3 regions of the Streptomyces sp. NPDC047982 genome follow, and region 1 is predicted to be linked to each of the others. Evidence: riboswitches for the same ligand, from Rfam matches in the RefSeq annotation. Region 1 holds a riboswitch; each other region holds the start of a gene.

Region 1 (9,441 bases):
GTGGGGGCGTCGACGATCCTCGTCGTCCCGCCGGTGGCGGCGAGTGTCTCGTTGCGTCGGCTGTGTCCGCCGCTCAGCGCGACGACGCGGGCGTCGCCGCCCGCGCGGCGGATGTTGAGGCGGTCGATGATCTGGTCGACGTGGCTGTTCTCGGTTCCGACGATCCCGATGCGCATCGGGAGATGCTACCTCCATGGTGTCGAGCCGACCGGGCGGGGGTTCCCCTGATCACGGGCGGTGATGTGCCGACCGCGCGCGCCGACCGCAGGGCCCGTCGACGCCGACGGTCGCGCCGGATCGTCCCTGTCAGATCGACGGGCCGCCCGCGCGCAGCCAGCCGAGCAGATCGTCCGTCATCAGGTCGCCGTTCGTCTCGATGCGCTCGTCGATCGCACCGAGGTCCAGGCGGTGCACGCGGGTCCGGTCCCGGCCGTGACGCCGCATGAACAGTCCGCAGCCACCGCTGTCGTCGCCGACCAGCACCCAGTGGGGCGCGTACCGGGCGACCTCGAAGGTCTCGTTGCGTTCCGTGAGGCAGTCCGGTCCGTAGATGTGAACGCCGTTGTCGAGCAGGACGCCCGGGGTCGACCGCCACAGGCGGGCGACCGTGGGGTTGGGCCCCTCCCTGAGTCCTCGCGAGAGCGCTTCCCGGACGGTCAGGAAACCTGCGAAGGATTCCGCGACGGGGTACTCTTCGCCGTCCGCTCCGTCGCGGCACACCACCGGATGCTCCCCGTCCCCCGCTTCGCCGTACCGGTCGAGGGCGAAGCAGTAGCTGTCGCCCCAGTCGGGCTCGACGGCGAAGCACAGCCGAGTGCCGTCCAGCCGCCAGTCGGCGGTGATGGACTCGTACACGTCGTCGGCGAAGTCGACCGGTACGACGGTCGCGATCTGCGCGCGTCCGGCCCGGCCGTGACCGAACTCCGCCAGCCACCACCGGTACGACGGCGGGAGCGGGCCGACGCGCGCCTCGGCCCGGCGGATCATCGCCTCCGGTGCGGCGACGGCCCGCCTGCGGCCGAGTTCCGGCGCCCCGTCGATCATGTCCCGAAGTCGGGTCAGGTCGGGTCTCACGACGCGGAGTCTGCCAGGCCCCCCGTCGCACCCGTGCGACGGGGGGCGCGGCAGTGCGGGAGAGGCAGCGGACGCATGCGTCACGTGCGCTTCACCGCGTCCTGCGGGGCGACGGGGTGCCGGCCATGTACGCGGCCATCGCGTCCACGTCGCCCGGCAGCCCGTAACTCCTCACGAGCGTGCCGACGTTGCCGAAGGGCCTGCCGTCCAGCAGCCAGGTCCCGGGCGACTTCGCGAGGACGCGGACCAGCCGTCGCCGACGGCCGTCGAGGGACGCGAACCGGGTCTCCTCGGGCAGGGCTCGTCCGGGGAACGCCAGACGCAGGGCGGCCTGGGCGACGGGCAGCGCCTCGGTACCGGACACGTCCGGCAGCGAGGTCAGCGGGGGCGGTGGACGTGTCGTCCGCGTACGCGTCGTCGAACAGGCACAGCGACAGCGCGGCGCATCCCCGTACGCCGCCGTCGAAGAACGGCGTCGCCTCGTTCCGTGCGCCCCGCCAGCCGCGACCGCAGACCCTCGGCGCCCCGGTGAGGTGACGGCGGCGAGCAGGACGGGAAGCACGGCGAGCGGTGGCAGTCCCGGCAGCCGTCGCCGGTACAGGACGCCGTAGACCGCGAAGGCCGTGGTCGCAAGCGCCCACCAGCAGCGGGCCCGGCCCGTCCGTGTCCCCGCGCCCGCGTCCCCCGCGGCCGCGCCGAGTGCCGCGTATCCGGCGGCCGCCGCGCACGCCATGACCGCAGCCACCACCGCGCGCCGCGGGCCGCTCGCCGAAGAGCATCGCGCCCACCGCCACCGAGGCGCAGGGCATCAGCGCGACGACGAGGTCGGTGAGCGAGGTGCCGATGCGCGGGATGGCGGGCAGAGGGTACCGGCCGCTTGTCCGGCGACTCCGAGCGGGCCCAGCAGCCATACGGTGCCCGGCGTCGCGGCAGCGGCCATGCGCGGCAAGGGCACGCGCGGTCCCGCGGGTCGCGGATCCGCGGACCGGGTGTCAGCCTGGGTACATGGCTTGGGCGTCATGGACCACTCGTGGTGTGTTCTCGGGGCGCGGCGGCGTGCTCACGGACGAGGCCGGCGTCCTGACCGGGGACCTGACCGTTCATACGACCTGGGCCGACGACACGGCCCAGGTGACCGTGCAGTACACGGGTGCGATCGACTGGTTCACCATGTCGGGCAGCCCCGTGCCCTGCTGTTCCGAGGAGGACAGCAGACGTCTTCACGAGGCGGCGGTGCGGTCCGTCCGGGACGGTGCGGCGGCGACGCTTCCCAGGCCGCCGCGGGAACGGCCGACGGGCAGCGCCCTGGAGTGACCACGAGCGAAGTGCGCCCCGCCCGCGGGCGGGGCAGGGGAAGGCGATGGGGCCCCGGGTACGACGCGACGGGATGCGCCCCTCGGGGAGCCGTGCGGCTTCCGGAGGGGCGCATCCGCGGCTTGCGGACCGGCACGGACCCGGGCCGGTGCGTGCCGGTATGGGTCAGTAGGCGCCGAAGACGTTGTCGATGGAGCCGTACTTGTCGGCGGCGTAGTTGCACGCGGCGGTGATGTTGGCGACCGGGTCGTAGCTGTCGAACGGGGTGCCGGGCACGTGGTAGGCGCGGAACGTCGGGTCGATGACCTGGAGCAGGCCCTTGGACGGCGTTCCGGCGAGGGCGTTCGAGTCCCAGTTGTTGATGGCCCGGGGGTTGCCGGAGGACTCACGCATGACGTTGCGGTGGATGCCGTCGTAGCTGCCGGGAATGCCGTGCTTGGCCATGATGGCCAGCGATTCCCTGATCCAGCCGTCCAGGTTGTCCGCGTATGAGACCGGCGCGGCGGTGACGGTCGCGGACGGGGCACCGGAGGCGCCGGTGGTGGCCTTGGACTCGGCCTTGGCACCGACGGCCAGCTTCATTCCGGGGAGAATCAGCGCGGGGTTGTTCCCGATGATCTCCCGGTTGTCCTCGTACAGCTTCTTCCAGCCGCCTTCGAGGGAATAGCTCTGTGCGATCTTGGAAAGGGTGTCGCCCGAGAGGACGGAATGCGTGACGGTCGCCGCCTTCGGCGCGGAAGTACTTCCGGTGGTGACGGCGGTCGGCACCGCGACCTTTTCGGTGGTGGCGGCCTGAGCCGGAGCGGCCGTGGCGAATCCCGCTCCGATCAGCGGAAGCACCAGGGCGACTCCGCCCGTGGCCGCGGCGATGAGCCCACGGGTCCGGGAAGTGGACGAGCGGCGACGGTACGTGCCCGTTGCGGTCATGGTGAATTCCTCTCCGTCGCCTGCGAGGTGAGCTGTCGGGTTCAGACGGGAGATGTCTGGCCGCAAGGAATGCGACTTCACCCCGAGCCGTTCCGGATACCGGACCGGCGGCTTACCTGGGTCCCCCGCTCCTGCCGTACACGAGTGGGTCGGTTTCTCGGACGGCGGCAGGATTCGGCGTTCCGTCCGGATTGATGGTGACCGTAGGCGAGAAAAGCGGAACGGAACAAGCCCCCATTTTTGATCACAATTGATTCGCATGATCAATTCATGGAATTCGCAGTAATCCAGCTCACAACCCGAACTCGAATCCCCTTGCGCGACAAGGGTGGTCGAGCCACGGACCGGCCCTTCGGGAGGTTTTTACGTGACTCACACCACGAGGCGACAAAAGGGACGTTTCACCTGACACCCAAACGCCTCAACGATTGCCGAAAGTATCTTTACCGGCCAAAATTGCAATTCACTTCAAATCAATCCAAAAGGGACATTTCACTTCTCGCTCGGTCGCAGGCTCCGGAAGCCCCAGCGGCCTCCGGCGCGGCACGCGTGAGTGCGGCACGCGTGAGTGCGGCACGCGTGAGTGCGGCACGCGTGAGTGCTCCGGGCACGAAAAAGGTGCGGAACGTCCGGTGGACGGCCGATCTCGAGGTCCCGGGCGTCGCGGATCGCCGCGGCCAGTTCCTTGATCCCGGGATCGGCGGCGCCGCCGTCGGCCGGCGCCACCGTCGCGACGGCCTGCTGGTGGTGCGGGATCATCTGCTGCGCGACCGTCGCGTCGCCCGGGTGCCCCGGGCTTCAGCGGTCGTTCCGGGCCCGCCTCCACGCGGCCTCGCGCAGCAGCCGGAGCCCGTTGAGGCCGACGAGGACGGTGGAGCCCTCGTGCCCGGCGACGCCGAGCGGCAGCGGGAGGGTGCCGGCCAGGTCCCAGACGACCAGGCCGGTGATGAAGACGCCGGCGATCGTCAGGTTCTGCACCACCAGGCGTCGGCAGCGGCGGGAGAGGGCGACGGCGGTGGGGATGGCGGCGAGCTCGTCGCGGACGACGACCGCGTCGGCGGTCTCCAGGGCGAGGTCGGAGCCCGCCCTGCCCATGGCGATGCCCGTATGGGCCGCGGCCAGGGCGGGGGCGTCGTTGACGCCGTCCCCGACCACGAGGACCTTGCGCCCGGCCCCCTCCATCTCCCTCACCGCACCCACCTTGTCCTCGGGCAGCAGCCCTGCCCGGACGTCCCGGATCCCGACGTCGGCGCCCAGGCGTGCGGCGGCGCGCGGATTGTCGCCGGTGACCAGCACCGGTGGGGCATCGGTGAGCGCGCTGAGCCGGGTGACGGTGTCGCGGGCGTCGTCGCGCAGCCGGTCGGCGACACCGAGGACGCCGACCGGGGCGCCGTCGAGGGCGACCAGCACGACGGTGCGGCCGTCCTCCTCAAGACGTGCGACGGCTTCGGCCGCCGCAGGGCCGGTATGCCCGTCGAGCACGCGTCCGGGGCTGCCGACGGCGACGGTACGGCCGTCCACCGTGGCGGTGACGCCGGTGCCGGGCGTGGAGGCGAAGTCCCTCACCGGCGGCGGTACGAGTCCGCGGGCACGGGCCGCGTCGACGACGGCCCTCGCCAGGGGGTGCTCACTCGGGTGCTCGGCCGCCGCGGCAAGAAGCAGGAGGGCGTCCTCGGTCAGGCCGGTCCCGGCCAGCGGACATACGTCGGTGACGCGCGGGGTGCCCTCGGTCAGAGTGCCGGTCTTGTCGAAGGCCACGGCGTCGATCTGGCCGAGGCGCTCCATCACGACCGCGGACTTGATCAGCACCCCGTGCCGTCCGGCGTTGGCGATCGCGGACAGCAGCGGCGGCATGGTGGCCAGGACCACGGCGCACGGTGACGCCACGATCATGAAGGTCATGGCGCGGAGCAGGGTCGGCTGCAGCGCCGCGCCGAACGCGAGGGGCGCGGCGAACAGGGCGAGGGTGGCCGCCACCATGCCGATCGAGTAGCGCTGTTCGACCTTCTCGATGAAGAGCTGAGTGGGGGCCTTGGTCCCGGACGCCTCCTCGACCATGGCGACGATCCGGGCGATCACCGAATCGGACGGATCCCGCTCCACCACGACCCGCAGCGCCCCGGTGCCGTTCAGCGTCCCGGCGAAGACCTCGTCCCCCGGTTCCTTGGCCACCGGCAGCGGCTCGCCGGTGATGGTGGCCTGGTCCACCTCGCCGGCCCCGTCGAGGACACGGCCGTCGGCGCCCACACGCTCCCCGGGGCGGACCAGGATCACGTCCCCGACCCTCAGCCGCTCGGTCGGCACCACTTCCTCGGCGTCGCCGTCACCCAGCCGGGTCGCCGTGGCGGGCGCGAGGTCGAGCAGCCCGCGCACCGAGTCGGCGGTCCGTGCGGTGGCCAACGCCTCCAGGGCGCCGGACGTGGCGAAGATGACGATCAGCAGGGCGCCGTCCAGCACCTGCCCGATCGCCGCCGCCCCGAGCGCGGCGACCACCATGAGCAGGTCCACGTCCAGCGTCCGGTCCTTGAGCGCCTTCAGCCCCTCCCACCCGGGCTCCCAGCCGCCCGCGGCGTACGTCAGGGCGTACAGCGGCCCCCATGCCCAGGCCGGGGCACCGAGCAGATGGAGGGGCAGCGCCGTCAGGAACAGCACCAGGGCCGCGGCGGCCCAGCGGGCCTCCGGAAGGGCGAGGATCCGGGTGCGGCGCCCGCCCGGCGCTCCCTCCCGGAGCCGTCCGACGGGTGGCGCCTCGGGGGTGAGGGTGACGGACATGGACGCTGCTCCTTCGCGCGACGGGCCGGAGTGGTGCGACCCGCACCATACAGGATTACATGAACAGTCATTCATGAAAGGTCTTCGTAGGATGAGGGCATGGGCCATGGAGTTGACGCGAACACCACTGCCACGGCGCGCGAGCGCCTCGACGCCGTGGGAGCCGCCGATGTCGCGACCACCTTGCAGGCCCTCGCCACCCCGTCCCGGCTGCGCATCCTCGCCCGCCTCCAGGAGGGACCGTGCGCGGCGACGGAACTCGCCGAGGCGGTCGGCATGGAGCAGTCCGCCTGCTCCCATCAGCTGCGGCTGCTGCGCAACCTCGGCCTCGTCACCGGTGAACGCCGGGGGCGGTCGGTGATCTACGCGCTGTACGACAACCACGTGGCCGAGCTCCTCGACCAGGCCCTCTTCCACGTCGAACACCTGCGCCTCGGACTGCGCGACGCCCCGGCACCGGGAGCCGTCCGGACCGGCGGGGCGGGCTGAGGGCCGTCCTCACACCACCGCCGCAGCACCGCGTGCGGAAGCGGACCCGCGCCTCTACGTTCATGTGTGGATCAATGCCGCCAACGGTCGTCACCCGACAGGAAGCGAGATCCCCATGGAGCGGCGCATGTTGTCGGGGCTGGGAGGGGAACTCGCGGCGGAATTCGCCGGAACGCTGATCCTCATCCTCTTCGGCTGTGGTGTGGTGGCCCAGGTGGCGGCCGGCGGCGCGCTCACCGATCCGCCGGGCGGACTCGGGGACCACGACAGCATCGCCTGGGCCTGGGGGCTCGGAGTCACCTTGGGCGTGTATGTGGCGGGCCGGCTGAGCGGTGCTCATCTCAATCCCGCCGTGACGCTCTCGCTCGCGGCGTTCAAGGATTTCCCCTGGAAGAAGGTCGCACCCTATTCCCTCGCGCAACTCGCGGGGGCCTTCGTCGCCGCGCTGGTGGTGCGATGGAATTACACCGAGGCGCTGGCGAAAGCGGATCCCGGACACACCATCAAAACGCAGGGGATCTTCTCCACCCTGCCCGCCAACGGCAATACCGCACTCCCCGTCACCGAATGGGGAGCATTACGGGACCAGATCATCGGCACCGCCATTCTGGTGCTGCTGATCTTCGCGGTCACGGATCTGCTGAATACGCCACCGGGCGCCAATATGAGTCCGTTCGTCGTGGGCCTCGTCGTGGTCACCATCGGCATGGCATTCGGCACCAATGCGGGGTACGCGATCAATCCCGCCCGGGACCTCGGGCCCAGACTGGCGAGCTTTCTGACGGGTTATGGGGAGGCGTGGCGGGATCAGTACGGGAATCTCTACTTCTGGGTTCCGATCGCGGGCCCGCTCGTGGGCGGCCCGGTCGGCGCATTTCTCTACACGTACCTCGTCGGCCGTTTCATCCCTGCCGCGGAGCCGGAGGTCAGCGCTCCCGCACCACCGGAGAGATGACGGGGGATCCGGCACCGGTCGCGGACTCGGGAGAGGCAGCACTCCATGGCGGACCGCATCGGGGCACCGGGCCGGGGCAGCTCCGGCACCGCTGTGACGACGAGCGGCGTTCCGAGGGGTGCGAAGTGCGCAAGCGGGCGGTCGAACCGCACCCTCGACCGGGTCGGGCGCGCCGACACCGCCCCGCCGGACACCAACGTGCACGTCGTTACGGCGCTTGCGCCGGACCGTACGACGTACTGGACGTACAGGGCGTCCGGACCCCGTATGGGCGTGCCCGGGAGGCACGCCCATACGGGGTGTACGGATCAGGCGCCGGTACGCAGTCCGGCGAGCAGGTGGTACACCGTGTCGGTTCCCCGCCGCAGGGCCTCGACGCCGATGTGCTCGTCGGTTCCGTGCATGCGCTTGAGCATGTCCCGGTTCACCGTGAACGGGTACATGCCGTAGACGGGGATGTTCTGCTCCCGGAACGGGACGGCGCTGGTGACCGCCTCGAACTGGCAGGGGGTGGCCCGCACTCCGGGATGGGTCCGGCGCACGGCCGACTCCCAGGCGCGGAAGACGTCCGTGTCGTGCGTGGAGTCGGGCGTGGCGAGGTAGCCGCGCAGCCGGTCCAGTGCCTGCTGCTCGCTCTCGCCGCGGTTCCCGACGACGCTCAGCGTCGCGCGGTTGCCGATCAGGGAGCGCAGTTCGGCGACGATGCGGCCGGGGTCGTCGGCGCCGGGCAGGAAGGCGGCGCGGAACTCCGCGGTCGCCGTGCCCGGCACGATGCTCGGGTAGTAGCCGGACCGGGCCGCGGTGAAGGCGAGGGTGGTCCGCAGCATCGCGTTGTGCAGTTCCGGGGTCTCACTGAGCCGGATCACCGCCTCGCCGGCCCGGTCCCGCTCCCGTTCGCTCCGGGCGTCGAGCATCTGCCGCACGGCCTCGGCGAGTTGCCGGTCCGTGGTGGCCCCGGCGAGTTCGGCGAAGTAGCGCAGGGACAGCGCGTTGGGGCGGATGTGGGCCCGCCAGTCCCCGAGTTGCTCCAGCACCTCCCCCAGCCGGATCACGGCCTGTCCGGTGAACGGCTTGGACGTGTGGGTGGCGTACGAGGAGGTCTCCAGGCGCAGCAGCAGGGACCGTTTGTCGTTGCAGGTGAGGGCGGCGATCATGGGAGTCGTGCCGTCGCGCTGGTCGAGGACCCAGCCCCCTTCGGTGATGACCGCGCCCGCCTCGACCCTGCCGGGGTGTTCGGTGAGGAACCAGCGCACCCCGTGAGGTCCTTGTTCCTCGTCGCAGTCGGACCAGAACACGATGTCGCGGTCGAAGGACGCTCCCTCGCGCACGTGCCGCAGCAGAGCGGCGACGAACGCGGCGTTGACGCCCTTCATGTCCAGCGCGCCCCGGCCGTACAGCTTGCCGTCCTTGATCTCGCCGGCGAACGGGTCCACCGTCCAGGTGTCGCCGATGGCGGGGACGACGTCGCAGTGGCCGAGCAGGACCAGCGGCTTCTTCCGGTTCGTCCTGCTTCCGGGTACCCGGGCGAAGAAGTGGACGTTGCCCTCCTTCGGGGTGGGCACGATCTCGGTGGCGACCCCGGCGGCCCGGAAGATGCCCTGGAGCATCCGCGCGTACGGCTCGGTGAGCGCGCCGTCTCCGGGGTTGCCGGTGTCCTGGCGGATCATGGCGACCGCGAGTTCCACGGGATCGGTGGGGTCGCCGTCGAAGGACGCGACGCCTGTCGCGCGTGCGGCGGCCGAGGCGCGGGGTGCGGCGGCCGTCGCCGCGCCCAGGCCCAGGAGCGTGCTTGCGACGGCCGTCGCACCGGCTCCGAGGACGGACCGGCGGGACGGGCGGGTGCCGGGCAGGTCGTCCAGGCAGGCGGAGATGACCGCGTCCGGGTTCTCCCGGTGCGCGTAGTGCCCGCC
Region 2 (9,441 bases), on a different contig from region 1:
TGTCGACGCGGATCACGCCCGCCTGCCGCATGAGGGCGGAGACCGTCGCGTCCGGGATCCGGCTGACGGGCACGGCGTGGCCGGGCGGGGTGGAGCCGCTGTGCCGGGCCCCCTTCACCACGACCACGGGCTTCGCGGCCGCGGTGCGCCGGGCGAGCCGCATGAACTTGCGCGGGTTGCCGAACGATTCGAGGTACAGCAGGGCGACGTCGGTGTCCGGGTCCTCGTACCAGTACTGCAGGAAGTCGTTGCCCGAGATGTCGGCCCGGTTGCCCGCGGAGATGAAGGTGGAGAGCCCGGCGCCCTGCCGGTAGAGCCGGGAGAGCAGGGCGATGCCGATCGCCCCCGACTGGGTGAACAGCCCGATGCGTCCGCGCTGGGGAGGCTCGGGTGCGAGAGAGGCGTTCAGCCGGACGGCCTCGGCGTTGTTGATGACGCCGAAGGCGTTCGGGCCGATGATCCGCATCCCGTACGAGCGCGCCTGACGGACCAGTTCGCGCTGCCGGTCCCTGCCCTCGGCGCCCCACTCGGCGTATCCGGCGGAGAGGACGACGAGGCCCTGGACGCCGTGCTCGCCGCAGTCGGCCACCGCCTCCGGTACGCGTTCGGCGGGGACGGCGACGACCGCGAGGTCCACCGGTTCGCCGATTTCGCCGACCGAGCGGCGGGCGGGGACGCCGTCGATGGCGCCCTGGTCGGCGGCGAAGGAACGATTCACGGCATACGTACGGCCGGTGAAACCGGCTGCGAGGACGTTGCGCAGGACCGTGCGGCCGACACCACCGGGCGCCCGGCCGACGCCGATGACGGCCACGGATCCGGGGGCGAGCAGCCGTTGCACGGAGCGCGCCTCGGCCCGCTGTTCACGGCCGCGCTGGACGGCGAGGGACTCGGCCGTCGGTTCGAGGTTCAGGGTGAGGTGGACGGAGCCTTCCTCGAAACTCCGCTGCTGGGTGTAGCCGGCGTCCCGGAACACCTTGATCATTTTCGTGTTGGCGGGGAGCACCTCGGCGGCGAAGCGGCGGATGCCGCGCTCGCGGGCCACGGCGGCGATGTGCTCCAGCAGCGCCGACGCCACGCCCCGGCCCTGGTGCGCGTCCTGGACCAGGAAGGCGACCTCGGCCTCGTCCGCGGGCGCGGAGGCGGGCCTGCCCTGTCCGTCGATCCGGTCGTAGCGGACGGTCGCGATGAACTCGCCGCCGACCGTGACCGCGAGCCCCACCCGGTCGACGTAATCGTGGTGGGTGAAGTGGTACACATCCTTGGCGGACAGCCGGGGGTACGGGGCGAAGAAGCGGTAGTACTTCGACTCGTCGGAGACCTGCTCGTAGAAACTGACCAGGCGTTCGGCGTCGTCCGTGGTGATGGGCCTGATCCGCGCAGTGCCTCCGTCCCGGAGGACCACGTCCGCTTCCCAGTGGTCGGGATAGGCGTGATGCGGACTCTGCTCCGGCGAGGACTGCATGGGCACAGACTACGGCTCGCCCACCACTCGCGTAGCTCCCGGGGCCGGGGCAGTCTGAGGGGGGCCGAACGGCGTTGCGGCACCGCTCGTGGGTGTGGCGCGGGTCGGCCGGAGCACCGCGCACCGCATGAGAGAATGGTCTAGACAACTAGTGATTCATGAAGGGCAGAACCATGGCTGAGCGCCGCGTCAACGTCGGCTGGGCCGAGGGCCTGCACGCCCGCCCCGCTTCCATATTCGTCCGTGCCGCCACGGCTTCCGGCATCCCCGTGACGGTCTCCAAGGCCGACGGCACCCCGGTGAACGCCGCATCCATGCTCGCGGTGCTCGGTCTCGGCGCGGAGGGCGGCGAGGAGATCGTGCTCGCGTCCGAGGCGGACGACGCCGAGGCCGCCCTCGACCGCCTGGCGAAGCTGGTGGCGGAGGGTCTCGACGAACTCCCGGAGACCGTCTGAGCCCCGTCCCGGGTTCCGGGCCCGCGGGACCGAGTCCCGCCACAGAGCCGCGATGCCGCCCACCGGCACCGCGGCTCTTTGCATTCTCCGGCCCGGGCACCTCTGCCGGGCCCGGCCCTTTTCCGGCCCTTCCCCTCTCGCCCCCTTCTCCGGTCGGTCTTTCTGCGGACCGGACCCGTTCTCCGTCCCGAGCCGGAGCCGGGTCGGCGTCACGATCGGCGCGAGGCTGCCGGACGCCTGCGCCGACGGGTCGTGGAACCGGCCGTCCGGCGGGCGAAGATCCTCCCCGCCGTGCTGCCGGGGCCGTAGGTGCGGTTCGGGGGCCGGCCGTCGGTCAGACGGAGACGCCGTGGGCGCGCAGATACGCGACGGGGTTCATGTCGGATCCGTAGAAGGGAGTGGTCCGGGCCTCGAAGTGGAGGTGCGGCCCGGTGGAGTTGCCGGTCGAGCCGGAGAGACCGATCTGCTGGCCCGCGCCGACACTCTGGCCGACACGGACACCGATCGACGAGAGGTGCCCGTACTGCGTGTACGTGCCGTCCGTCATGCGCAGCACGACGTTGTTGCCGTACGCGCCGCCCCAGCCCGCCTCGACGACCGTACCGGCACCGACGGCGACGACGGAGCTGCCGGACGCCGCGTGGAAGTCGATGCCCGAGTGGCTGCCGGAGGACCAGAGCGAACCGCTGGACTTGTAGCCGGTGGTGACGTAGGAACCGGCGACCGGGAGCTGGAAGAGACCCAGGCGGGTGCGCTCGGCGGCGCGGGCGGCACGCGCCTTCTCGGCCCGCGCCTCGGCGGCGCGCTTCGCCTCGGCCTCGGCGCGCTTCTCGGCCGCGGCCTTCCGCTGAGCCGCCGCCTTCGCCTCGGCCACGAGGTCGGCCCGGTGCTGCTGCGCGTCGGCCTGGGCTTCGACCCGGTCGGCGATGGCGTCCTGGATCGCGATGACCTGGTGCAGGCCGGTCTCACCGACCGCGGGTGTCTTGGTGTCCGCGGCGAGGGCCGGGGAGGCGGCGCCTGCGACGACGCCGGTGGTGGCCAGCGCCGCGACGCCGGCGATCATCGCGCTGCGGCGCGTCGGTCGGCCGGGGGCACGGTGCTTCCCGGTGGCACGGGTGAACGCCATGAAGTGGCTGATCCTTTCCTTCCCTCTCGCCTACCGGGTTAGCTGACGGGTTCGGAGCAGGAAGGTCTCCTACGGGCGCCCCGGCCTCACCGAGGCTCGGGCTTCCGATTCACCCCAGGGACTGCTTCGGGTCCCCGGCTCCCCAGGGCTCACGCCCGACGGGACTCGGCGATGGCTGTCCGGTGCGTCGCGGTCGCGACATACGAGTGGCGGACAGCCCGGTCGACGCTAAGCGCGAGCACATTCCTTCACCAAACGGACAAGCCGTTTTGTAGCGCATGCCACAGGACGTACGGGCAACCTCGCCGCCGGGACGGACACGAAGGGAAGACCCCGGCGAGACATCGCTCACAGGGGTCTTCCTCGCCCGCGCGCCCGGCCGCCGGGGCCGACGGCCCCGGTCAGGCCGTTCCCGTTCGGCGTCGGCCCGTTCCGTGCGGCCCCGGCAGGATCCGCTGGCTGTCCTTTGGGGACCTGCCCCGGTACGGGAGCGGGGCGCCGGACGCCCGGCGTCGGCCGACAGGCCCGGGGCGCCGAAGCCCGGACGCCGGGGCCGGGACGTCCGGGCCCGGGCGTCGGGGCCCGACCGGCCGACGGGCCCGGGGCGTCGGGGCCCGGAACACCGGTCGGAGTCCGGGAACCCGAGGTCGGGACGGGAAACGCAGGTGGCCGTCGGCCGGTGCGTCGTCACCTTCACGGCTGGTGAGCGGCCTCGTGCGCCGTTGCGGGTGCCCGCGCACGCCCTCACCCGGCCCCGGCCCGGGCGGTCGGGCCGGGGCCGGGACGGCGTACCGCTCAGCCGGCGACCACCGACACCTCGCCGATGCCCAGGGCCCGGACCGGCTCCTCGATCCGGGACGCGTCGCCGACGAGGATCGTCACCAGCCGGTCGCCCGGGAAGGCGCTGACCACGGCCGCGGTCGCCTCGACCGTGCCGGTCGAGGCGAGCCGGGTGTACAGGTGGGCCTGGAAGTCGTCCGGGAGGTGCTGCTCGACCTGGTCGGCGAGCGTGCCCGCGACGGAGGCCGCCGTCTCGAACTTCAGCGGCGCGACACCCACGAGGTTCTGCACCGCGGTCTCGCGCTCCTCGTCGGTGAGCCCCTCGGCCGCCAGCGTCCGCAGGACCGTCCACAGGTCCTCCAGCGCCGGTCCGGTCGACTCGGTGTCCACCGATCCGCTGATCGCGAGCATGGCGGCACCGGTCGCGCCCGTGGCCGAGTCCGGGGCCGACGACCGCAGCACCTGGGCGAAGGCGCGGACACCGTAGGTGTAGCCCTTCTCCTCGCGCAGCACCCGGTCCAGCCGGGAGGTGAGCGTGCCGCCCAGGCAGTACGTGCCGAGCACCTGGGCAGGCCACACGCTGTCGTGCCGGTCCGGTCCGATCCGGCCGATCAGCAGCTGCGTCTGCACCGCGCCCGGGCGGTCCACGATGACCACGCGGCCGGTGTCGTCGGCGGTGATCGGCGGAGCGGGGCGCGGCTCGACGGTGTCTCCCGACCAGTCGCCGAGCGTGTCGGCGAGCAGGGCCTCCAGGTCGATCCCGGTGAGGTCGCCGACGACCACGGCAGTCGCCGCGGACGGGCGGACATGGGCCTCGAAGAAGGCGCGCACCGCCTGCGCGTCGATCCGCTCCACCGTCTCCTCGGTGCCCTGACGCGGCCGGGACATCCGCGACGTGGCCGGAAAGAGCTCCTTGGAGAGCTGCTTGGCGGCGCGGCGCGCCGGGTTGGCCTGCTCGTGCGGGATCTCGTCGAGCCGGTTGCGCACCAGCCGTTCGATCTCGCTGTCGGCGAAGGCGGGAGCCCGCAGTGCCTCGGCGACCAGTCCGAGCGCCTTGGTCAGCCGGGAGGCCGGGACCTCCAGGGAGACCCGCACGCCGGGGTGGTCGGCGTGCGCGTCGAGCGTGGCGCCACAGCGCTCCAGCTCGGCGGCGAACTCCTCGGCGGTGTGCTTGTCGGTGCCCTCGGACAGGGCCCGCGCCATGATCGTGGCCACGCCGTCCAGGCCCTCCGGCTCGGCGTCCAGCGGGGCGTCGAGGATGATCTCGACCGCCACCACCTGCTGGCCGGGGCGGTGGCAGCGCAACACCGTGAGGCCGTTGGGCAGCGAACCGCGCTCCGGGGCGGGGAAGGCCCACGGGCGGGCGACGCCGGGGGCCGGCTGGGGGTGGAACTGCATCGAAACTCCAGTCGCGGCGGCGTCGGTCACTGGTCCGCTCCTTCGTGCGCGTCGGTGTCGTCGGCGTTCTTCCCGTCCGTCTCCGCGGCGTCCGCGGAATCGGCCGGTTCGACCGGTTCGTAGACCAGTACCGCCCTGTTGTCGGGACGCAACCGGGCCTGGGCGACCGCCTGGACCTCCTCCGCCGTCACGTCGAGAACCCGATGCACGGCGGTCAGGGCGAGCTGGGGGTCGCCGAACAGCACGGCGAACCGGCAGAGTTCGTCGGCGCGGCCCGCGACCGTACCGAGCCGGTCCAGCCACTCGCGCTCCAACTGTGCCTGCGCGCGCTCCATTTCCTCTGGAGTCGGGCCCTCGGCGGCGAACCGGGCCAGCTCCTCGTCGACCGCCGCCTCGATCCGCGGCACCTCGACCCCGCCGGAGGTCTTGACGTCCAGCCAGCCGAGCGACGGGGCGCCCGCCAGCCGCAACAGCCCGAATCCGGCCGCCACGGCCGTACGGTCGCGGCGGACCAGGCGGTTGTGCAGCCGCGACGACTCCCCGCCGCCCAGCACGGTCAGCGCGAGGTCCGCCGCGTCGCACTCGCGGGTGCCGTCGTGCGGGAGCCGGTAGGCGGCCATCAGTGCCCGCGCCGGGACCTCCTCGCGCACCTCTTCGCGCAGCTGCTCGCCCATGACGTCGGGCAGCGTGCCGTCGCGCGGGGGCCGCTTTCCGTCGTGGGAGGGGATGGAGCCGAAGTACTTCTCGATCCAGGCGAGCGTCTGCTCGGGGTCGATGTCGCCGACGACCGACAGCACCGCGTTGTTCGGCGCGTAGTACGTACGGAAGAACGTGCGCGCGTCCTCCAGCGTCGCGGCGTCCAGGTCCGCCATCGAGCCGATCGGGGTGTGGTGGTACGGGTGCCCCTCGGGGTAGGCGTGCGCCGTCAGCCGCTCGAACGCCGTGCCGTAGGGGACGTTGTCGTAGCGCTGGCGGCGCTCGTTCTTGACGACGTCGCGCTGGTTCTCCATCGACTCCTCGTCGAGCGCGGCGAGGAGCGAACCCATGCGGTCCGCCTCCAGCCAGAGGGCCAGCTCCAGCTGGTGCGCGGGCATCGTTTCGAAGTAGTTGGTGCGCTCGAAGCTGGTGGTCCCGTTGAGCGAACCGCCGGCGCCCTGCACCAGCTCGAAGTGTCCGTTCCCCTTCACCTGGCCGGAGCCCTGGAACATCAGGTGCTCGAAGAGGTGAGCCAGACCGGTGCGTCCCTCGACCTCGTGGCGCGATCCGACGTCGTACCAGAGGCAGACCGCGGCGACCGGGGTCAGATGGTCCTCGGAGAGCACCACGCGCAGGCCGTTGGCCAGGCGGTGCTCGGTCGCTGTCAAGCCGCCGGAACCGGCCTGGGCTGTGGCCGTGTGACCCATGGGCATGTACGTCCCTTCGATCGCGATACTGGATTTCCTGCGAGACCTGCCACTGTAAGCAAGCGCACCGACACCTGGCGAAGTTCCCGTACCGCGGAAGTTCGTGTGAAAGAGGGGCGCACCACCCGGCGCACGCGCCCCCGCCGCCGCTTCGGGGCCCTTCCTGGCGGCCGCGGGGAGGCCGGTTGGGATGGGGCGAGGTCGGCGTTGTCCGTGCGGAGGTCCACAATGGTCCGCGTCAGAACCTGAGGTTGCCCGAACAAAATCCGTGAAGGAGTCGCAGCAGCGATGGCCCGCCGCAGCACGAAGACCCCGCCGCCGGACGACTTCGAGGAGAACATCCTCGACATCGACGTCGTCGACGAAATGCAGGGCTCCTTCCTCGAGTACGCGTACTCGGTGATCTACTCACGGGCCCTGCCCGACGCCCGTGACGGTCTGAAGCCGGTGCACCGCCGCATCGTGTACCAGATGAACGAGATGGGCCTGCGCCCCGACCGCGGCTTCGTGAAGTGCGCGCGGGTCGTCGGCGAGGTCATGGGCAAGCTGCACCCGCACGGCGACGCGTCGATCTACGACGCGCTGGTCCGGCTGGCGCAGCCGTTCTCCATGCGTCTGCCCCTGGTCGACGGCCACGGCAACTTCGGTTCGCTCGGCAACGACGACCCGCCGGCCGCCATGCGGTACACCGAGTGCCGGATGGCCGACGCCACGTCGTTGATGACGGAGTCGATCGACGAGGACACCGTCGCCTTCCAGGCGAACTACGACGGCCAGGAGCAGGAGCCCTCCGTTCTCCCGGCCGCGTACCCGAACCTCCTGGTCAACGGGGCGTCCGGGATCGCGGTCGGCATGGCGACCAACATGCCTCCGCACAACCTGGGCGAGGTCGTCGCCGCCGCCCGCCACCTGATCAAGCATCCGGGCGCGGACCTGGAGACCCTGATGCGGTTCATCCCCGGTCCCGACCTGCCGACCGGCGGCCGGATCGTGGGCCTGGGCGGCATCAAGGACGCGTACGCCGGCGGGCGCGGGACGTTCAAGATCCGTGCGACGGTGTCCGTGGAGAACGTGACGCCGCGCCGCAAGGGCCTCGTCGTCACCGAACTGCCCTTCGCGGTCGGCCCGGAGAAGGTGATCGCCAAGATCAAGGACCTGGTCTCGGCGAAGAAGCTCCAGGGCATCGCGGACGTGAAGGACCTGACCGACCGCGAGCACGGTCTGCGCCTGGTCATCGAGGTGAAGAACGGCTTCGTGCCCGAGGCGGTGCTGGAGCAGCTCTACAAGCTGACCCCGATGGAGGACTCCTTCGGGATCAACAACGTGGCGCTGGTCGACGGGCAGCCGCTCACGCTCGGCCTCAAGGAGCTGCTGGAGGTCTACCTCGACCACCGTTTCGACGTGGTGCGTCGGCGCAGCGAGTTCCGGCGCGGCAAGCGCCGCGACCGTCTCCACCTGGTCGAGGGGCTGCTCGTCGCGCTGCTCGACATCGACGAGGTCATCCGGCTCATCCGGTCCAGCGACAATTCGGCGCAGGCCAAGGAGCGGCTCATCGAGCGCTTCTCACTGAGCGAGATCCAGACGCAGTACATCCTGGACACCCCGCTGCGCCGGCTGACCAAGTTCGACCGGATCGAGCTGGAGAGCGAGCGGGACCGGCTCAACAAGGAGATCGACGAGCTGACCACGATCCTCGAGTCGGACGCCGCGCTGCGCAAGCTCGTCTCGTCGGAGCTGGCCGCGGTCGCCAAGAAGTTCGGCACCGAGCGGCGCACGGTGCTGCTGGAGTCGGCCGGTACGCAGGTCGCCTCGGTGCCGCTGGAGGTCGCGGACGACCCGTGCCGAGTGCTGTTGTCGTCGACCGGTCTGCTGGCGCGTACCGCCGGCGACGATCCGATCGTCTTCGCCGAGGACGCCAAGCGCGCCAAGCACGACGTGATCGTGTCCGCGGTGCCCTCGACCGCCCGGGGCGACATCGGGGTGGTGACGTCGGCGGGACGGCTGCTGCGGCTCGCGGTCATCGATCTGCCACAGCTTCCGGACACGCACGCGGCGCCCAATCTGTCGGGCGGGGCGATGATCTCGGAGTTCCTCACGCTGGAGAGCGACGAGGAGGTCGTCTGCCTGACCACGCTGGACGAGGCGTCGCCCGGTCTGGCGCTCGGCACGCTGCAGGGCGTCGTCAAGAGGGTGGTGCCGGACTACCCGGCCAACAAGGACGAGCTGGAGGTCATCGCCCTCAAGGACGGTGACCGGATCGTCGGCGCGGCCGAACTGCGCACGGGCGAGGAGGACCTGGTCTTCATCACGTCCGACGCGCAGTTGCTGCGCTACCCGGCGGCGCAGGTGCGGCCTCAGGGCAGGCCCGCCGGTGGCATGGCGGGGGTCAAGCTCGCGGCGGGCGCGTCGGTGATCTCGTTCACGGCCGTGGATCCTGCGTCGGACGCGGTGGTGTTCACGGTGGCGGGTTCCCAGGGCATGCTGGACGACTCGCTGCTGACGTGCAAGCTCACCCCGTTCGACCAGTACCCGCGCAAGGGCCGGGCCACCGGCGGGGTGCGCTGTCAGCGGTTCCTCAAGGGGGAGGACGCCCTGGTCTTCGCCTGGGCGGGTGCCGCGCCCGCGAGGGCCGCGCAGAAGAACGGCGCGCCCGCCGGACTTCCGGCGCCCGACCCGCGGCGCGACGGTTCGGGTGCGCCGCTGGCCGCGCCGGTCGCGTCGATGGCGGGACCGGTGTAGCCCGCCGCACGGCTGGCGCCGGTCCGACGATCAGGACCTACTGCTCGTCGGGCCGGCGCACGTACCGCAGGACGC
Region 3 (9,441 bases), on a different contig from region 1:
TCCCTGCTCCCGGCTTTCCCGCTTCCCGGCCTTTGTGGCAGATCGGTCCCGGGTGGGGTGGGTGCCTCGGTAGGGGTGCCTCGGTTCAGGCCAGGAGTTTCGTCTTCGCCCGCTGGTACTCCTCGTCCGTGAGGGCGTTCCGGTCCCTCAACTCGGCGAGTTTCGCCAGGTCGTCCACGTGGCCGCCCTGTTTCGGCCCGCCCCCGGCGGCCTCGCGCACGTACGCCTTGAAGGCGGCCTCGCGTTCCCGCGCTTCCTTGAATTCCCGTCCGCCCATGGACCTGCCGCGCGCGATCACGTACACCAATACGCCGAGGTACGGCAGCAGCAGCGTCACGAGCAGCCAGCCGGCCTTGCCCCAGCCGCCCAGGTCGTCGCTGCGGAAGATGTCCGTGACGACCTTGAAGAGCAGGAAGAGCCACATGATCCAGAGGAAGAACCAGAGCATGGTCCAGAAGAGGTTGAGCAAGGGGTAGTCGTCCACGTTCGCTCCCTGGTCATCGCCGACCGTCGCGCCGGCCTACTGGCTTAAATCAGTCATATCACCGCATATTCAAGCGTGCTCGTCGTCCATGAGTGGTCACGAGCACGCCGGACATGGCGTAGAGTTGTGTTCACCGACGCGGGGTGGAGCAGCTCGGTAGCTCGCTGGGCTCATAACCCAGAGGTCGCAGGTTCAAATCCTGTCCCCGCTACTGAAGACCCGGGTCCGGAGCGTGCACAGCGCACCGGGCCCGGGGTTTTTGTGTCGAACCCCAGGTTTTCCGTGCCGTCGCCGGATGGCGCGAGGTGTGCCGGGCGGCGTGTGAGGTGTGCCACGCGCGTACCTCTGTCGGGTGATGCGGACTCGCCGCGCGGCTCTGCTCCGGTGAGCCTGGGTGCGGGGCTCGGTACCGTCCGCAGCCGTGCGTACCGGGCAGGAGACCACAGGTGTGGAAGCGGCTGAAGCGGCGCGGTGGACACGCCGGAGGTGGTGCCGGTGGTGTCGGTGTCAGGCGGTTCGTGCGCATGCTGCCGACCCTGATGATCGTCGGCGGGCTGGTGTTCGAACTGCTCACCCCGACGGTCTACACCGCCATTCCGCTGTTCGTGGCGGCGCCGCTGATCGCCGCGCCCTTCTTCTCATTGGCCAACACCGTGCGCACCGGCATCGCCGCGATGCTGGCCGTCTTCGCGCTCCGGCTGGCCACCGGCTCGCTGTCGGCGGCCGTGTCGCTGATCGAACTGCTCACGCTGGCGACCGTCTCGGTGCTCGCGGTGGTGATCTGCGAGGTCGTACGGCGGAGCAGTGAGCAACTGGCCTCCGCGCGGGTCATCGCGGAGCGGGCCATGCGGGCAGTGCTGCCGAAGCCGTCCGACCGGATCGGCGGGCTGCATGTGGCGGTCCGGTACGAGGCGGCGCAGGCCGACGAATTCGTCGGCGGCGACCTGTACGCCGTGACGGACACCCCGTACGGGGTGCGGCTGGTGGTCGGCGACGTGCGGGGGAAGGGGCTCGACGCCGTGGAGACGGTCGCCGTGGTCATCGGAGCGTTCCGGGAGGCGGCCGAGCAGGAACGCTCGCTGGAGGGCGTGGCACGTCGGCTGGAGCGGGCACTGGCGCGGGAGGGGGGAGCGCGCAGGGGCGGCCCCGATGCCACCGAGGGCTTCACCACAGCCGTACTGGCCGAGATCCCGGCCGGACTGTCCCGGGTCCGGATCGTCAACCGTGGCCACCCCGAGCCGATCCTGCTCTATCCGGACGGGGTGCTGGACGTGCTGGAGCCCTCGGTGCCCGCGCTGCCGCTCGGGATGGGCCTGGGCGCGTGGCCCGACCGGACGGACGAGTGGGATCTGCCGCCGGGGGCGACGCTGCTCCTCTACACCGACGGCCTCTCCGAGGCGCGGAACGAGGAAGGGGACTTCTACGATCCGGCGGCCCGGCTGCGCGGGCGGATCTTTCCCGACCCGGAGGAGCTGTTGTCCGCGCTGACCGACGACGTACGGCTGCACACGGGAGGGGAGTCGACCGACGACATGGCGCTGCTCGCGGTCGTGTGCCCCGCGGCGGGGCAGCCGGAGCGGCGCAGGCCCGTCCGGATCGTGGGGCCGGCCCCGGCGTGACGGGGGCCGGATCGGGGCCGGCCCGGGTGTGACGGGCGGGCCGGGGGCGTTCGAGCGGCCGGGCGCGCCCGTGCGGGCCGGGGTGCCACCGTACGTAATCGAAAGGCGTCGCTCCGCATAACGTTTGACGCAACGTCAGAAGCGGGGTATTGGCTGAGACTCGATCAGGTCGTCTGATTACGCCCCGAGATGTCCAGTAAAGTCCAGGCCAAAGACGTGAACGATCAGTGGGAGCGGCTTGGAATCAGGGCCCGGTGTCTATTAACGTTCGATAACGCAGCGCGGTCGTCCCAGCCGTCGTCAGAGGCGGCACCGTGCGCGAGCGCCGAATTCCGAAAGGGAACCGGGGAACCACCACCCTGGGGTGAATCGGGCATCTGGGTCTCGTGAGAGACGCAGGGTCCGTAGGAGACCTTCCTGCTCCGAACCCGTCAGCTAACCCGGTAGGCGAGAAGGAAGGAAAGGAGTGCGCCTCCGTGGCGTCCAACAAGCCTGCCCCCGAGGCCCCCAACCGGCTCGACCCCGCGTACGGTTCCGACTTCGGCCCCGGCTACGGCCCCGGGCAGGGCTCCGGCGTCGGTGTCGCTTACGGCTCCGACTACGCAACGGTCGGGATGACGACGGTGTCTGGTGCCGGTCGCGGTGCCGCCGAGCCCCTGGACCACGGAGCCGGACCGGACATGGCCGCCACCGCGACCCTGCCCGGCGGCGACTTCCGCATCGACGGCGACCGCGGTCCCGAGCGCGGCTGGGACGAGTGGAACCCCACCGAGGAGACCGTCCGCCCCGTACGCGGCAAGCACCGCGTCGCCAAGCAGCGCAACGGACTCGCCCGCAGTTCCGCGGTGCTCGGGGTCGGCGTCATCGCGGCGGTCGGCGCGGGCGGCATCGCCAGCGCGCAGGGCAAGCCGGCGGTGTCCATCTCCCTTCCCGACTCCGTCGCGGACAACCTGCCCGACGCCAAGTCCCTTCCCGGAGTGGGCGTCTTTCTCGCCGACGAGTCCGAGAACGACGGGGCCGGGGCCGTCACCGCCCCGCTCACCACCGCCGGCATCACCACCGCCGAGGCCGAGCAGGGCACGGCCGACGCGGGCGAGGCGCTCCGCGCCCGTATCCTCCAGCAGGCCGAGCAGCAGCAGGCCGCCGCCGACGCGGAGGCCAGGGAGGCCCAGGAGAACGCCGCGGCGGAGAAGGCCGCAGCCGAGGCCAAGAAGCAGCAGGACGCCGCCGAGGCCAAGGCCGCCGCCGAGAAGAAGAAGGCGCAGGAGAAGGCGAAGAAGAAGGCCGAGGCCCTGCGGCTGGCCAAGCTCGCCGCCAGCTACGCCCTCCCGACCACCTCGTACACGATCACCTCGACGTACGGCCAGGCCGGCTCGATGTGGTCCTCCGGCCACCACACCGGCCTCGACTTCGCGGCGCCGACGGGCACCCCGGTCAAGGCCGTGCACGGCGGCACCATCAAGTCGGCGGGCTGGTCCGGTTCGTACGGCTACCGCACGGTGCTGGAGCTGGAGGACGGTACGGAGGTGTGGTACTGCCACCAGTCCTCGATCGGCGTCGGAGCCGGTCAGAAGGTCTCCACCGGAGACACCATCGGTCGGGTCGGGGCGACCGGCAACGTGACGGGCCCGCACCTCCACCTGGAGATCCACACCGCCGACGGCACAGGTGTGGACCCGATGACCTGGCTGCGGAACAAGGGCCTCAACATCTGAGACACCTGGGACACCTGAGCCGCTCCGCGGGCGGAGAACGCTTCAGCAGCCGTCCGCCGACCGGCGGATACGCGGAAATACCACGTCGGCGGGACACGCTGATCCAGGTATGACTTCTCTCCGTAAGCTGGGCTCTTCCGATCTTCAGGTGTTCCCGCTCGCCCTCGGCGGCAATGTCTTCGGCTGGACGGCCGATGAGGCGCAGTCGTTCGCCGTGCTGGACGCCTACACGGCGGCGGGCGGCAACTTCATCGACACCGCCGACGCCTACTCCGCCTGGGTGCCGGGCAACGAGGGCGGCGAGTCGGAGGCCGTCATCGGCAAGTGGCTCGCGGCCCGTCCCGACCGGTCCGACGTCATCATCGCCACCAAGGTCGGTGCACACCCCTCGTACAAGGGGCTCGCCGCCGCCACCATCAAGGCGGCGGCGGACGAGTCGCTGCGCAGGCTCGGCAGGGACCACATCGACCTCTACTACACGCACTTCGACGACGAGACCGTTCCGGTCGAGGAGATCATCACCACCCTCGACGAGCTGGTGAAGGCCGGCAAGGTGCGGGAGATCGCCGCGTCCAACATCAGTCCCGGGCGGCTCCAGGCGGCCCTGGACTTCTCGGAGCGCGAGGGGCTGGCCCGCTACGTCGCCCTTCAGCCGCACTACAACCTCGTCTCCCGTGACACGTACGAGGGCGCGCTCCAGGACACGGCCCGCCGGGCCGGGCTCGCGGCCGTCCCGTACTACGCCCTGGCCTCCGGTTTCCTCACCGGCAAGTACCGCGCGGGGGCCCGGGTGAAGAGCGCGCGTGCGGCGAGCGCGGGGCAGTACCTGGAGTCGGAGCGGGGGCAGCAGGTCCTCGCCGCCCTCGACAGGGTCGCCCAGGCCCGTGGCGCGCAGATCGCGACCGTGGCACTGGCCTGGCTCGCGTCGCGGCCGACCGTCGTCGCGCCGATCGCCTCGGCCCGTACGGTCGAGCAGGTGCCCGCCCTGACGGCCGTCGCCGACCTCCGGCTGACCCAGGAGGAACTGGCCGACCTCACCGAGGCATCCGCCTGACGGAAGTCCCTGACGGACGCCACCGACAAGCCCGGCCGACCAGCGCGGCCCACAGCCCGACCCGCAGGCCCGGCTGGGAAGTCCGGTCGGCAGGCCCGGTCGGCAGGCCCGACCGGCAGCGCGGCCGGATTCGGCGGACCGTTCTCGGTTCCGGTCGTGCTTCGTTCGCCGCCGATCTTCCCGAACGCCCTTGGAGCGCCGTGCTACCGGGGGCGTTCGGGCGTCCGCGGCTACGGCGGCGGTAGCTGGTACGGGTTGTAGCCGCCGTACGCCTGGTGCGGTGGCGGGAACGCGGCCGGGGCCGACGTCGGCGGCCAGTACGCGGGCGGGCCGGGCGGGAACGGGTAGGGATGCAGGAGGCCCGCCGCCTGCGCCGCGTAGGTGAGGGCGGGGGCGGCCACGTCCCTGCGCTGCCAGAGGTGGTGCAGCAGCTCCAGCTCGCGTGCGGCGAAGTCGGGCCCCGCCGTCCCGAGGCGGGCCTGTCGGCGGAGCGAGGCCAGTGACATCGCGAACGACTCGTACTCGGCGACGGTGCGGGCGGCGGCCTTGCCTTGAGCCTTGGCCTGGGCCCGCGCCTTGCGGTGTGCCCTGGAGTGCGCCTTGTGGTGCGCCCAGTTCTGCGGCACGGCCTGAGCGGGGAGCGGTGCCTGGAACGGTGTCCGGGCGGGCGCGGCGACCGGGGCCGCGGGGCCGTGGCCCGGTCCGTACGGGTCGCCCCAGTGCCCCCCGGCTCCGAGGGAGTGGTGTCGGGCCGCGTCCCGGGCCAGGCCGCGGGCCCGCATGGAGGCGAGGGCGAGCGGTTCGGCGGGGGTCAGCCAGCCGGCCGCCGCGTAGGCGGGCAGTTCGGCGGCGAGCGCGCGCAGCTCGCGTCGGCGTGCCCAGATCACCAACCAGGTCACCACGCCGAAGAGCGGGACCATGAACACCGCGTACACGGCGTAGAAGGCGAGCGGTCCGAAGAAGGAGGCCGACCCGTTCCACAACGCGTGCATGCCCATGGCGAGGACGAGTCCCAGCAGTGGCAGCCCGATGCGACGGAACCGCTGGTTTCGGGCACTGGCGGCGGCGAGCCCGAAGCCCGTTCCGGTCAGGATCGTGAAGAGCGGGTGCGCGAACGGCGACAGCACCGCCCGCACGAAGAACGTCGCGGCGGTCACCGAGACGACGCCCGAGGCCCCGGTCTGCTGGTCCTCGCCGAAGGCGTTGCCCAGATAGAGGATGTTCTCGGTGAAGGCGAAGCCGCTCGCGGTGAATCCGGCGAGCACGACGCCGTCGACGACTCCGTTGAACTCACGTCTTCGGAACAGGAAGACCAGCAGGATCGCGGCGGCCTTGGCGCTCTCCTCGACGACCGGTGCTATGACCGTGGCACCGAGGATGTCCGCGTTCGACGGGTCGGCGGTGGCCGTGGCTATCCAGCGGGTGGCGAACGAGTTCGCGAGGATCGCGATCAGGGCGGCCGCGAACGCACCCCAGGCCAGGGCGAACAGCAGGTTCCGCCAGGGCGCGGGATCGACCCGGTCCAGCCAGCGGAACGCAGCCATCAGGAGCGGTACGGGCAGCACCGCGAGGCCGATACCGACGAGGAAGCCCTCGGTGCCTGTCTGATTGCGGACCAGGGCCAGGATCGCCAGGGCGCACACCGCGAGTACCGTGCACACGGCCGCGACGCGGAACGTCCTGCTGCGCCACACCATGCCGACGCGGCGCGGCCGGTACCGCCAGTGCCTGCGCTCCGGCACGCCGGCCAGGATCTCGCCGACCCGCTGTTCCTCGAGGACCGGGACGGCCGGGTGCGGCTGCCGCTGCTGGACAGACCCTTCGTATACCACCCCACGACCCTAACGAGCGGCACCGACACCGGCCACGGGGAATGGCCGGTGGTGGACGGTCGCGGAGCGTCAGCGACGGGTGAAGAGCAGGTCGTGCACGACATGGCCCTTGTCGAGCCCCTGGCCCTCGAACCGGGTCAGCGGCCGGAACGCGGGGCGCGGCGCGTAGCCGCCCTCCGGCAGGGTGTTCTCGAAGAGGGGGTGCGCGGTCAGCACCTCCAGCATCTGCTCCGCGTACGGCTCCCAGTCGGTCGCGCAGTGGACCAGGGCGCCCGGCTTCAGCCGCTGGGCCACCAGGTCGAGGAACTCCGGCTGGATGAGCCGACGCTTGTGATGACGCTTCTTGGGCCACGGGTCGGGGAAGTACACCCGCAGCCCGTCCAGCGAGTCCGGCTTCAGCATCTCGCGCAGCAGGATGATCGCGTCGCCGTTGGCGACGCGGATGTTGGACAGGCCGTTCCGTTCCGCGAGACCGAGCAGATTGCCCTGGCCGGGTGTGTGGACGTCGACGGCGAGAATGCCGGTTCCCGGGTCGTCGGCGGCCATCTGCGCGGTGGCCTCACCCATGCCGAACCCGATCTCCAGCACGACCGGGAGCCCGTCGAACAGCGCGGGCAGGTCGAGTACCCGCCGCCCGTCGATGTCCAGGCCCCACGTGGGCCAGAGCCGCATCAGGGCGTCCTCCTGGCCGGGCGTGACGCGGCTGCGGCGCGGCTGGAAGCTGCGGATGCGGCGCTCGTGGTGCGACCCGGCCGGGTCGACGGCGGGCCCGCCGGGAAAGCGCGGCTCCTGGCGCAGCCTGCGCTGCCGCTCGAAGGAGGCGGCGCGCAGATCGTCCGGAATCCCGGAGGCGGCCTCGGACGCGGTGGCCCCGGACGAGGTGGCCCCTGTGGAGGTCCTGGAGGTGGTCTCCGGCGCGGTCTCGGCGGGGGACGACACACCCGAGCGGCCCGCGGTGCGGTCTGCGGGAGGGTTCGCGGAGGGGTTCAAGGGCTCAGACACAATGCCCCGATTCTACGGCGGGCGGCTTCCACCCCGTCTCCCGCGCTCGGAGCAGCGCCCTGCGTGCCACCTCCCGCCCGATGGGCAGGGAGGCCGTCGCGGCGGGCGACGGGGCGTTCAGTACGTGGACGGTGTGCGGGGCCTCGCGGATCAGGAAGTCGTCCACCAGGGTGCCGTCGCGCAGCACCGCCTGGGCCCTGACCCCGGCCGGGGCGGGCCGCAGGTCGGCCTCCGTGACATCGGGCAGCAGCCGTCGCACCGCCGCCGTGAACGCGTGCTTCGACAGCGAACGGCGCACCTCGCCCGCCCCGTACCGCCAGTGTCTGCGCGCGATCCGCCAGGTGCCCGGCCAGGCCAGGGTGTCCGCCAGCTCACGGGGGTGGACGACGGGCCACCCGTATCCCTCGCGGGCCAGCGCCGGCACCGCGTTCGGGCCGACGTGCACACCGCCGTCGTGGCCGCGGGTCAGATGCACGCCGAGGAAGGGGAACGCCGGGTCGGGCACCGGGTAGACCAGCCCGCGCACCAGTTCCGGCCGCGTCAGCTCGTAGTACTCCCCCCGGAACGGCACGATCCGCACTCCCGGGTCGTCGCCCGCCAGCCGTGCCACCCGGTCGCAGTGGAGCCCCGCGCAGTTGACCAGCACCCGGGCCCGTACCACCGCGCCGTCCGCCGTGCGGACCGCCACACCCCAGGGACGCCGGTCGACCGAGACGACCTCCGCGTCATGACGGATCAGCCCGCCCGCCGCGACCACCTCGGTGGCGAACCGGGCCGCCACCGCCGTGAAGTCGCACACCCCGGTCGTCCCGACGCGGATCGCGGCGAGCCCGCGCACGTCGGGCTCGTACGCGGCGATCTGGGCGGGCCCCAGCTCGCGCACCGGGAGTCCGTGCTGCCGTCCGCGCTGGACCAGCGCGTGCAGCCGGGGCAGCTCGGACCGCTCGGTCGCGACGATCAGCTTGCCGGTCACCGCGTGCGCGATGCCGTGCTCCGCGCAGAACTCGACCATCTCGGCGGCGCCACGCACCGCGTAGCGGGCTTTGAGCGAGCCGGGAGGGTAGTAGATGCCGCTGTGGATCACTCCGCTGTTGCGCCCGGTCTGGTGACGGGCGGGGCCCGGCTCCTTCTCCAGCACCGTCACCCGGGTGCCGGGGGCGGTGCGCGTGAGGGCGTACGCCGTCGACAGGCCGATGATTCCGCCGCCGATCACCAGCACGTCGCAGTCGTACGCCGCATGCGTCATCACCACGCCACCTCCCACCCCGATAGTGCACTGACCCACTGACACCGCACTCAAACCAGTGGGCCCCAGCGTGGCGCGTACCTTCGTCGAGCGCTTGTTCCGCGAACGTTCGCGCGCATTCGTGCGGGGAGTGTCCGTGCGCGGACGTTCACGCGTGCCCGGCCGCCGCCCCGGGCATGCGGTCCGTACGGAGCACGCGGGGCGACGGCCCGGCGGAGCGGCGGCCGGGACGGGCCGGTCAGGCGGGTGCCACCAGCAGCGGCCGGGCCCGTTCGCGCAGCTCGGCGACGCGCGGTTCGTGCCTGTACGGTTCGAGCCGGTGCAGCAGGTCCCGTACGTACTCCGTGGTTCTCGCCGAGGAGATGCGGCCCGCGACCTCCACCGCGCGCGTCCCCGCCGCGCAGGCCGCGTCGAGGTTCCCCGACTCCAGTTCGGCCACCGCCGACACCACGAGCCGCAGCCCGTGCGAGCGGACGAACTCCTCGGTGG

What was found. Region 1 has a riboswitch for cyclic di-AMP ahead of ACGF2V_RS08055 (LysM peptidoglycan-binding domain-containing protein). Riboswitches for the same ligand answer to the same signal wherever they lie in the genome.
Region 2: it holds a riboswitch for cyclic di-AMP, as region 1 does, so the genes downstream of both, ACGF2V_RS04285 (M23 family metallopeptidase) here and ACGF2V_RS08055 (LysM peptidoglycan-binding domain-containing protein) in region 1, are expected to answer to the same signal.
Region 3: it holds a riboswitch for cyclic di-AMP, as region 1 does, so the genes downstream of both, ACGF2V_RS00055 (M23 family metallopeptidase) here and ACGF2V_RS08055 (LysM peptidoglycan-binding domain-containing protein) in region 1, are expected to answer to the same signal.

What each region holds. Positions count from the first base shown of each region.
Region 1 is NZ_JBIDBS010000005.1:151,583-161,023, forward strand. It holds gene ACGF2V_RS08035 (Gfo/Idh/MocA family oxidoreductase) at 1-176, opposite strand, end outside; gene ACGF2V_RS08040 (SMI1/KNR4 family protein) at 307-1,074, opposite strand; gene ACGF2V_RS08045 (hypothetical protein) at 1,166-1,807, opposite strand; gene ACGF2V_RS08050 (hypothetical protein) at 2,080-2,388, shown strand; gene ACGF2V_RS08055 (LysM peptidoglycan-binding domain-containing protein) at 2,554-3,315, opposite strand; cyclic di-AMP (ydaO/yuaA leader) riboswitch at 3,320-3,505, opposite strand; partial or broken gene ACGF2V_RS08060 (DUF305 domain-containing protein) at 3,808-4,083, opposite strand; gene ACGF2V_RS08065 (heavy metal translocating P-type ATPase) at 4,114-6,087, opposite strand; gene ACGF2V_RS08070 (metalloregulator ArsR/SmtB family transcription factor) at 6,187-6,576, shown strand; gene ACGF2V_RS08075 (MIP/aquaporin family protein) at 6,692-7,531, shown strand; gene ACGF2V_RS08080 (M20/M25/M40 family metallo-hydrolase) at 7,840-9,441, opposite strand, start outside.
Region 2 is NZ_JBIDBS010000003.1:100,764-110,204, reverse strand. It holds gene ACGF2V_RS04295 (GNAT family N-acetyltransferase) at 1-1,465, opposite strand, end outside; gene ACGF2V_RS04290 (HPr family phosphocarrier protein) at 1,639-1,920, shown strand; gene ACGF2V_RS04285 (M23 family metallopeptidase) at 2,255-3,046, opposite strand; cyclic di-AMP (ydaO/yuaA leader) riboswitch at 3,059-3,227, opposite strand; gene ACGF2V_RS04280 (pitrilysin family protein) at 3,842-5,224, opposite strand; gene ACGF2V_RS04275 (pitrilysin family protein) at 5,251-6,633, opposite strand; gene ACGF2V_RS04270 (DNA topoisomerase IV subunit A) at 6,916-9,366, shown strand; gene ACGF2V_RS04265 (GTP-binding protein) at 9,404-9,441, opposite strand, start outside.
Region 3 is NZ_JBIDBS010000001.1:13,949-23,389, reverse strand. It holds gene ACGF2V_RS00070 (SHOCT domain-containing protein) at 86-484, opposite strand; tRNA gene ACGF2V_RS00065 (tRNA-Met) at 622-695, shown strand; gene ACGF2V_RS00060 (PP2C family protein-serine/threonine phosphatase) at 931-2,103, shown strand; cyclic di-AMP (ydaO/yuaA leader) riboswitch at 2,417-2,568, shown strand; gene ACGF2V_RS00055 (M23 family metallopeptidase) at 2,784-3,818, shown strand; gene ACGF2V_RS00050 (aldo/keto reductase) at 3,928-4,872, shown strand; gene ACGF2V_RS00045 (PrsW family intramembrane metalloprotease) at 5,103-6,704, opposite strand; gene trmB (tRNA (guanosine(46)-N7)-methyltransferase TrmB) at 6,774-7,706, opposite strand; gene lhgO (L-2-hydroxyglutarate oxidase) at 7,699-8,955, opposite strand; gene ACGF2V_RS00030 (sporulation protein) at 9,191-9,441, opposite strand, start outside.